One region of the Colwellia sp. MEBiC06753 genome, then DNA from elsewhere that is predicted to be linked to it. Evidence: predicted binding sites of a transcription regulator. Region 1 holds the regulator's gene; each other region holds the start of a gene.
The links. Region 1 encodes MetJ, which represses methionine synthesis genes. Its sites were predicted from a motif close to TAGACGTCTAGACGTCTA; they were not measured.

Region 2: a site for MetJ is predicted at 1,216-1,233, ahead of metA (homoserine O-succinyltransferase MetA). Genes of this name have one in related genera too.
Region 3: a site for MetJ is predicted at 1,930-1,947, ahead of metK (methionine adenosyltransferase). Genes of this name have one in related genera too.

What each region holds. Positions count from the first base shown of each region.
Region 1 is NZ_JBQMTM010000009.1:45,809-49,056, reverse strand. Features, by position in the region: gene ggt (gamma-glutamyltransferase) at 1-950, opposite strand, end outside; gene metJ (met regulon transcriptional regulator MetJ) at 1,145-1,477, opposite strand; gene metB (cystathionine gamma-synthase) at 1,705-2,937, shown strand; gene metL (bifunctional aspartate kinase/homoserine dehydrogenase II) at 2,949-3,248, shown strand, end outside.
Region 2 is NZ_JBQMTM010000010.1:6,318-9,565, forward strand. Features, by position in the region: gene ACOB82_RS09320 (transporter substrate-binding domain-containing protein) at 177-653, shown strand; gene metA (homoserine O-succinyltransferase MetA) at 1,306-2,259, shown strand; gene metH (methionine synthase) at 2,261-3,248, shown strand, end outside.
Region 3 is NZ_JBQMTM010000001.1:227,745-230,992, reverse strand. Features, by position in the region: gene ACOB82_RS01125 (MDR family MFS transporter) at 1-925, opposite strand, end outside; gene murI (glutamate racemase) at 1,016-1,864, shown strand; gene metK (methionine adenosyltransferase) at 2,068-3,248, shown strand, end outside.

The DNA.
Region 1 (3,248 bases):
AATTCCCAAACATCATAACCGCGATAGTTGACTGAAACGGGCTCAATCCAGGTGCTGGTGTGATCGGCAAAGTCTTGCTTGGTTAAAGCGCCGCCAATACGCTTGAAGTAGGCATCAATAGTGTCGGCAATTTCGCCTTGATAAAATGCTTCACGACCGCCTTGGGCGATTTTACTTAAGGTATTGGCTAGATCTGGGTTTTTAAAAATTTGCCCTTCTTTAATGAATTCGCCACTTTCAAGATAAGTAGCTTGGTAATTGGCAATTTCTTCAATCTCACCAGCTTGGTATAAACGCTCATAGCGCTCTTGATAAATCCCCATATAGTAGGAAACCACTTCGGTAACGGGAAAGCCGTTATTCGCGTAATCTATCGCTGGTTGTAGGTTTTTGGCCATCGCTAACTGGCCAAATTTGCCGTGTAACTCGTACCAGGCGTCTACTGTGCCCGGCACAGTAACAGGTGCGCTGCCCCAGTTTGGAATTTCACTGACATCACCTATTTTTGCTTTTAATTGCGCCAGGGTTTGCCCTTTCGGAGAGCGTCCAGAGCCGTTTAATCCATAAAGCTTTTGGGTTTTCGGATCCCAGACAATAGCAAATAAATCACCACCAATGCCGTTACCTGTTGGCTCCATAAGCCCAATTGCAGCATTAGCGGCTATCGCTGCATCAACGGCACTGCCACCTTTTTTTAATATATCGATAGCGACTTGACTAGCAAGCGGGTGGGAAGTGGCCGCCATACCATTGGTACCTAACACCGCTGAACGTGTTGCCCATGGCGCGCTGGTTACCCTATCTCCTCGATTATCTTCTCTAAGCGTTACCGCACGGTTATCGTCGCCGACATAGACAACGCTTGAATTCGTTGGCTTATTATCTGTGCTTGTACATGCTGTGATTAACATGATGGTAGTTGCTGATAGCAGTAATGATGAAATTTTCATATAAGTATATAGCTTTAAGTGTTTAGTGAAACTTTTGCAAAAATTTTCTGGCAGGTAAAGCAGAACGAGGGGGAATTAGACGAGTAGATAAAAATATACGCTCAATGTCGAGTGTCAGTAGCGCGCGAGTAATAAAGCTAATAAAAAAGCCGCGTAAAGCGGCTTTAAAATAAGAAATGTCTGTTAATTAAACATTAATCTTCGTCGTCAGATTCAAACTGTGAAAAGTCGGTAATGCCTTTTTCTTCCAATGCTTTACGCACGCTGGCAGGTAATTTATGTTCATTATCTTTTGCTAAATCAACATCGTCTGGCAGTGGTTGCCCAGTAAAGGCATGCAAAAATGCTTCACAAAGCAATTCGCTATTGGTGGCGTGGCGTAAATTATTTACTTGGCGACGTGTACGTTCATCGGTTAATACTTTTAACACTCTTAACGGAATCGATACGGTAATTTTTTTTACTTGTTCACTCTTTTTTCCGTGCTCGGCATAAGGGTTGATGTATTCGCCATTCCAGTCAGCCATAGATTACCTCATTGCATTTTTATTCACTGGGCGATGCTCAACTAATCAAAGATTTTGGCAGGTTCATTAATTAGTAACACCCGTTTTTGATAGTGAATTGTACTAGTTGGCATTTTTCAGTCAACCTATATGTGTAGAAGTTTAGATGTCTAAAATAACTTGACCGTCAAAAGCAAAACGTTTAGATTTATAGACGTCTAAACATCTGAAATGAATTGGTGAGCAAAATGAGTGATAAAAAAGCGACAACCATCGCGGTAAGAGCGGGTATTAATAGTGATCAGCATCATGGTGCTGTCGTTGCACCTATTCATTTATCAAGCACATACTCATTAAAAGGCTTTAATCAAAAACGTGATTTTGATTATTCACGTACTGGCAATCCAACCAGAGCGTTATTTGGTCAAGCAATTGCTGATTTAGAAGGTGGCGCTACTGGTATCGTCACCAGTACTGGTATGGCGGCAGTTCATTTAATTTGCCAGTTATTATCAGCGGGCGATAAAGTGGTAATACCGCACGACTGCTATGGCGGCAGCTATCGTTTATTTGTGCATCTAGCCAAGCGTGGTCAGTTTGAATTAATCGTTATTGATCAATCAGATGAGCAAGCATTAGCCGATGCCTTAGCGCAATCTCCTAAATTAGTGTTAATTGAAACCCCTAGTAACCCATTATTGCGCATCGTTAATATTGCTGATATTGCCAAGCAAAGTAAGGCAGTCGGGGCGATAGTGGCCGTAGATAACACTTTTTTATCGCCAATTCTTCAGCAGCCGTTGGCACTAGGTGCAGATATCGTGTTCCACTCAACAACCAAATACATTAATGGTCATAGTGATGTAGTCGGTGGTGTGCTAGTAACTAAAACGGCTGAGCTTGGTGAAGAACTGGCGTGGTGGGCAAACTGTATCGGCATTACCGGCCCTGCATTCGACAGCTTTTTAGCGCTACGTGGATTAAAAACGCTGCCGCTGAGAATGAAAGCACACCAAGAAAATGCCAATGCTGTTGCCGAGTTTCTGAATAATCACCCGGCAGTTGAACAAGTATACTTCCCTGGTCTTAGTTCTCATCCGCAACACCAATTGGCAAAAACGCAGCAGAAAGACTTTGGCGCTATGTTAAGTTTTGAACTTAAAGGCGGTGTAGAAGCCGTTAAAGTGCTATTTGATAATCTATCTTTATTTACACTGGCGCAATCATTAGGTGGCGTAGAAAGCTTGATTAGTCATCCATCGACTATGACTCATGCTGGCATGGATATCGAAGCACAAATTGCTGCCGGAATTAGCCAGTCTCTCGTGCGCATTTCGGTAGGTATTGAAGATATTGACGATATTTTAACTGACTTAACTCAGGGGTTAGCAGCTAGTCAGCAAGCTGAAAAGGTAAGTTCAATTGATAATAAAAAGCAGCCGAAATTTCGTGTCAGTGCGGCACAGGCAGCAGTTTGGTAATAGGCAAAAACGTGGAAAACAATAAATTAGGTAAACATGCGGTTCAGGTACATAAGTTTGGTGGTAGCTCGCTAGCGTCAATTGAATGTATTGAACGGGTTATTGCAATTATTCAACGTCATTGCCAAATAAACGACGTAGTTGTTGTGTCGGCAAGTGGTGATACCACTGATGATTTAATTGAAATATATCAACACGCTAAACACAATAGTGATCAGTTACATCAGGCAATTTCAACGCTTAAAAACAAGCAACAGGCGTTAATTGAAGGGTTGCTATCAACAGAATCAGCCACAAGATTATTGCAAAGA
Region 2 (3,248 bases), on a different contig from region 1:
AGATAAGTGATTTTGGAGCTTGTATTGAAGGTAAATTATCTAGATGGTTTCGATAGAACCAGCGTTTTTAAGTAAACAAACTCTTCAAACCACATACATTTAAATATGATAAAAAGGTCATTGCTTGTATTATTATTTTTAATTAAAAGAGTTAAATTTCTTACTTGTAGAAAATAATGAAAATTGTTGGTTTGAAGTTATTTATAATTAGCCTTATCTTTTTTCAAGCGTTTTGCTTAGCAAAGGTAGTCAATAGTCCCCTCCATAGTAACTCCACTAAACTTGAAGTTTGTAGCCTTACTTTAGCGCCACAAACTATGCTTAATGAACATGGTAAGCCCGATGGTTTTGCAGTGAAAATATTGCAAGCTATTGCACCAACACTAGGCTGGCGGTTGAATGTTACTTATTTTCCATGGTCTAGAGTCGTTCATAAATCAAAACTTGGAGAATGTGACATAGTGCTCACTGTGTTAATGCGTTCAGATTATGCTAGCTATATGGTGTTTCCTCAAGAGCCAATTTTGCTGCAAAAAAATGTTGTAGTCGTTCGCTCTGATAGTGATATCACCTTTGACGGTAATATTGTCGACTTCGTAAAATTGCATCCTATTGCTATGTATCGAGACAAAGCGATTGATGATAATTTTTAGAAAATTCGTAATGCCAAGCAGTCAAAAATACAGCTGACTAATAAAACTGAAAATGCACTTCAAATGTTGCTTAGAAGTCGAGTAGACGCAGTGTTTGAAAATGATCTCACCACTATCATGGAAATAAAAAAGTTAAAGGCTGCCGGCAAAGTTAAAATTTTATCTTCGCCATAAAATGTTACTCCTGCTTATATAACCTTCCCGAAAAAAGGGCGTTTAGCTGATAAAAGTAATGAATTTGATCAAGCTATGATCGAATTTAAAAAAACAGATGACTTTAAAGTGCTGCAAACACAGTACCTTAGCTTAGATTTCTTGGCTGATAAGTAAGCTAAACAGCGTTTATGATTCGTTAGCATTTAGTGATGAAGCGCGTTGTATTGGTGTTATTGTTTGTTATCGTCATTCCTGCGAAAGCAGGAATCTCCGTTCATATTACCGTTAATTCAAAGCAAGTAGATTCCGCATCAACTGCGGAATGACATGAAAAAATCAGCAACTAAAAAATATTTAACTTTAAAAAGCGCCAAACAAAATAATAAAATTAAACCATCTGAAATTTTAGACGTCTAAACGTTTAGATGTTGACATAGCCAAACTTTCAAGGCACAGTTGTCTGCTCTGTTATTCGAAGTGAATACTAGGATTTGCTATGCCAATTAAAATTCCCGACCAATTACCCGCGTTATCAATTTTAGGTAATGAGAATATCTTCGTGATGTCAGAACATCGCGCGGCCAATCAAGATATTCGTCCAATGGAAATGGCTATCCTTAATTTAATGCCGAATAAAATTGAAACTGAAGTACAAATTCTGCGGATGCTGTCGAATACGCCACTGCAAATTAATATTGATTTGGTGCGCATTAACGCCAACCCTTCGAAAAATACGCCAACCTCCCATTTAGAGTCGTTTTATCGCCTGTTCGATGATATTAAACATAAGCAATACGATGGCTTAATAATTACTGGTGCGCCGCTTGGCCTGATGGAATATGAAGATGTCATATACTGGGATAAAATTCAGCAAGTATTTGATTGGGCTCAGCAAAATGTCGTATCTACCATGTATTTATGTTGGGCGGCACATGCTGCACTGTATCATCATTACGGCATTGACAAGCAACTACGTAAGAAAAAGCTTTCAGGGGTCTATTTGCATCATTTAACGTTGGAACATGAAAAATTGACTCGTGGCTTTGATGATGAATTTTGGGTACCACATTCGCGCTACGGTGAAGTTACCGTTGAAGATTATCAATCAGTACCAGGTTTAAATGTGCTAGCGCAATCAGATGAGGCGGGTGTGTATTTAGTGGCAAGTGCCGATAAACGTCAGGTCTATGTCACGGGTCACCCAGAGTATGATCCGCAAACCTTAGATGAAGAATATCAACGCGATTTAGCGGCTGACTTGTCTTCAGAGTTAGCGCCAGAGATTCCAGTGAATTATTATCGCGATAATAACCCAGAAAATCCGCCAATTAGTAAATGGCGCAGTCATGGTAGCTTGTTGTTTAACAACTGGATCAACTATTATGTTTACCAAATTACCCCGTACAAACTAGATGCTGAGCATATCAAGACATCTATCACAGGAGACTAACGTGCAGCAGTCAGCATCGTTTAATTTAATTACCCAAGCCCTTAACGAGCGCATCTTAATTTTAGATGGCGCCATGGGCACTATGATCCAAGCGTATAAATTTGAAGAGCAGGATTATCGCGGCGAGCGCTTTGCCGATTGGCACTGTGATGTAAAGGGCAATAATGATTTATTAGTACTTACTCAACCTGAGGTCATTAAAACGATTCATCGCCAATATTTGGCAGCGGGCGCGGACATTTTAGAAACCAACACCTTTAACGCCACTACTATCGCGATGGCTGACTATGATATGCAAGCGCAAAGCGCTGAAATTAACAAAGTTGCTGGGCAATTAGCCCGTGAAGTAGCGGATGAATTTACTGCACAAAACCCCGATAAGCCACGCTTTGTTGCTGGTGTGCTTGGACCAACAAACCGCACATGTTCGATTTCTCCTGATGTTAACGATCCTGCATTTCGTAATGTCACTTTTGATGAATTAAAAGATGCCTATATTGAGTCAACCAAAGCGTTAATTGAAGGTGGCGCTGATATCATCTTAATTGAAACCATTTTCGATACGCTAAATGCTAAAGCGGCCATTTTTGCGGTAGAAACAGTGTTTGATGAGCTGCAACTGCGCTTGCCGGTAATGATTTCTGGCACCATCACTGATGCTTCTGGGCGAACATTATCAGGTCAAACAACTGAAGCGTTTTATAACTCTTTGCGCCACGCAAAACCGATTTCTTTTGGTCTTAACTGTGCGTTAGGACCAGTTGAACTTCGCCAATATGTTGAAGAGTTAAGTCGCATTTCTGACGTTGCGGTTTCAGCACACCCTAATGCCGGTCTACCTAACGCCTTTGGTGAATATGACTTTACCGTTGATGACATGAACGACCATGTTAAAGAGTGGGCACAGTCGGGCTTTTTAAATATTATTGGCGGCTGTTGTGGTACGACACCTGAACATATTAAAGGTATGGCGGACACAGTCGCCAATA
Region 3 (3,248 bases), on a different contig from region 1:
TTACAGGATTTAGCATCATCCACAGCTGTGAAATGGCCAGCATCACTAAACCAATTTGAATGCGCTGAGTTAATGTTAAGCGGGTCATCATTTTTAGCAACACAAACTGACTGGTAATAATGACTAAGGCATTCGCCAATATCATACTGGAAATTAATTTCATCAACTCGGGCACTTCTGCTCGCGTTAAGTATTGAATAAGCGTTGAGTCCATTTGCGCGTACACAAACATACAAATAATGTTGGCGACAATTAAGCATTGCAACAGCTTGTCTTGAAACAGTACTTTCCACGTATCTCGCAAACGATGCTGAGTCGCTTGTTTATGCTCTTCAATATCGCCATGCTGCGCCATGCCAAACACCAGCAACATCAACCACAGCGCAAACGTTGCCGCGGTCAATAAAAACGTTGATTGCTGGCCAGTTACGCCATAATAAACCCCAATCATTGGGCCAATAGCACAGCCAACATTTACGATAAAATATCTAGCTTGCAGCGCTAATTCCCGCACTTGTACATCAGGCAAAATATCAGCAACTAACGCTTGCGTCGGTGGATCCCAAATCGCCTTAGACATTGAACATAAGGTTATTACCAGCACATATCCAGGCACGCTATCAACAAACGCCAACATCACAAATGACAGAACATAAACAATGCCGCTGGAGAACATCACCTTTTTTCGACCAAGTAAATCGGAAAGCGCGCCACCAAAAAAACCAATACACACTGAAATTACTGCCGCTACTGATAAAATCAATCCGACTTCGGTCGCTGCTAAGTTAAATTTTTGATACAAGATCACCGCTAAAAATGGCCACACCATGTAATAGCTACCACGCGTGATAAAATCACCAAATAAAATTATCCACATTAGGCGAGGGAATTTTTTTACCGTGGAAAAGGAGACGTTACTTTCCATGTACTGCAATAAAGATAAATATGAAACGGGCTTTACATTAAATAGAAAAGCCCCTATAACGGCAACGTTTTATTAATCATTTTGACGTTTATGACTCAACTTTTTTCAACTTCAAATTCATCAACTACAAGCACAGAGCAAAATTCGCTCAATTCCCAAGCTATTGGCGTATTTGACTCTGGCATTGGCGGCATTTCCATCGCCCGTTGTATTGCCAAACAGTTGCCTAATGAACGGCTAATCTATGTTGCTGATAGTTTATATGCGCCTTATGGAGAAAAAAGCCCAGAAGAGATTGAAGTTAGAGTAAATCAAGTTGCCGATGCCTTAATCAAGCAACAAGTCAAAGCGATTGTGGTAGCTTGTAATACTGCAACAGTTAATGCCATTGAACAACTGCGCCAGCGCGTTGATATTCCAATTATTGGCGTTGAACCAGCAATTAAACCTGCTGTGTTACATAGCAAGAACCAAAGAGTAGGAATTTTAGTTACCAGCGCTACTGCCAACAATCAGCGTTTTCTTGATTTAGTGGCGACCCATAAGCAGCAAGCTGAAGTATTTATTCAACCTTGCCCTGGCTTAGTTCAGCTAATTGAACAAGGAAGCCAAGAATCAGCACAATGTTCGCAATTACTGCAAGAATATTTAACGCCATTACTGGCGCAAGGAATAGACACTTTAGTATTAGGCTGTACCCATTACCCATTAATTGCCCAGCAAATTAGCGCGTTAATTGACAATAGTATTACCTTACTTGAAACCGCAGAACCCGTAACCAAAGAACTAGTCCGTCGATTATCTGAACAACAACTTTTGTCAGTAACTAGCCGCCAAGCCTCTCATTTAGTGCTTTCATCTAAAATAGATAAAAAACAGCAAAGTATCATCCAACATTTCTGGGCAGAGCCATTTGTTTATCAGTCATTAGATCATTAATAAATTGCTGACGCTTAAAACACCTACTTTTCCAAAACCATAGCTATCAATGCCAAAAAACGTTTTAGACGTCTAGACGTAAAAACCTTTATTTTAAAAAACGCTTAGGTTAGAATGGCGAAAAATTTGTCGCGTACTACAGTTAGCTGGGAAAAATTAGCTGTAATTTATTTGCGATATCTATACAAAATTATTGAGGTTTTATGTCTAGACATTTATTCACCTCTGAATCAGTTTCAGAAGGTCATCCAGATAAAATTGCCGATCAAATTTCTGATGCAGTTTTAGACGCTATTATTGCCCAAGACAAACACGCGCGCGTGGCTTGTGAAACTATGGTAAAAACTGGCGTAGCCATTATTTCGGGTGAAATATCAACCAATGCTTGGGTTGATCTTGAACGTATTACTCGTAAAGTGATTTGCGATATTGGTTACACTTCTTCTGATGTTGGTTTCGACGGTGAAACTTGCGGCATTATGAATTTAATTGGTCAGCAGTCTTCTGAAATAGCACAAGGTGTTGACCGCGCTAAACCAGAAGAGCAAGGCGCTGGCGACCAAGGTTTAATGTTTGGTTATGCCACCAATGAAACCGAAACTTTAATGCCGGCACCACTTTATTACTCTCACTTATTAGTTGAGCGTCAAGCAGAAGTTCGCAAATCAGGCGTGTTACCTTGGTTACGTCCAGATGCTAAAAGTCAGGTTACCTTTGTTTATGAAGACGATAAACCAGTAGCTATTGACGCTGTGGTATTATCGACTCAACACAACCCTGATATTTCACAAGATAAATTACACGATGCGGTAATGGAAAACATTATCAAACACGTATTACCTGCTGAGCTTTTAACAGAAAACACAAAGTATTTTATCAACCCTACCGGTAGTTTCGTGATTGGTGGTCCAGTTGGTGACTGTGGCTTAACCGGTCGTAAAATTATTGTTGATACCTACGGCGGTATGGCGCGTCACGGTGGCGGCGCATTCTCTGGTAAAGATCCATCAAAAGTAGATCGCAGTGCCGCTTATGCGGGTCGTTATGTAGCGAAAAACATTGTGGCAGCTGGTCTTGCTGATCGCTGTGAAATTCAAGTGTCTTACGCCATTGGTGTTGCAGAGCCAACATCAATTACCGTTGAAACATTCGGTACAGGCAAAGTAAGTGAAGAAAAACTTACTGAATTAGTACGTGAGCATTTTGATCTACGCCCTTACGGCATTACTAAAATGTTAGACTTGTTGCATCCTATGTATCAGCAAACCGCGGCTTATGGTCACTTTGGTCGTGAGCCTTATGAAATGACGGTAGACGGCGAAACCTTCACCGCATTTAGCTGGGAAAAAACTGATAAAGCAGAAGCCTTACGCCAAGCTGCTGG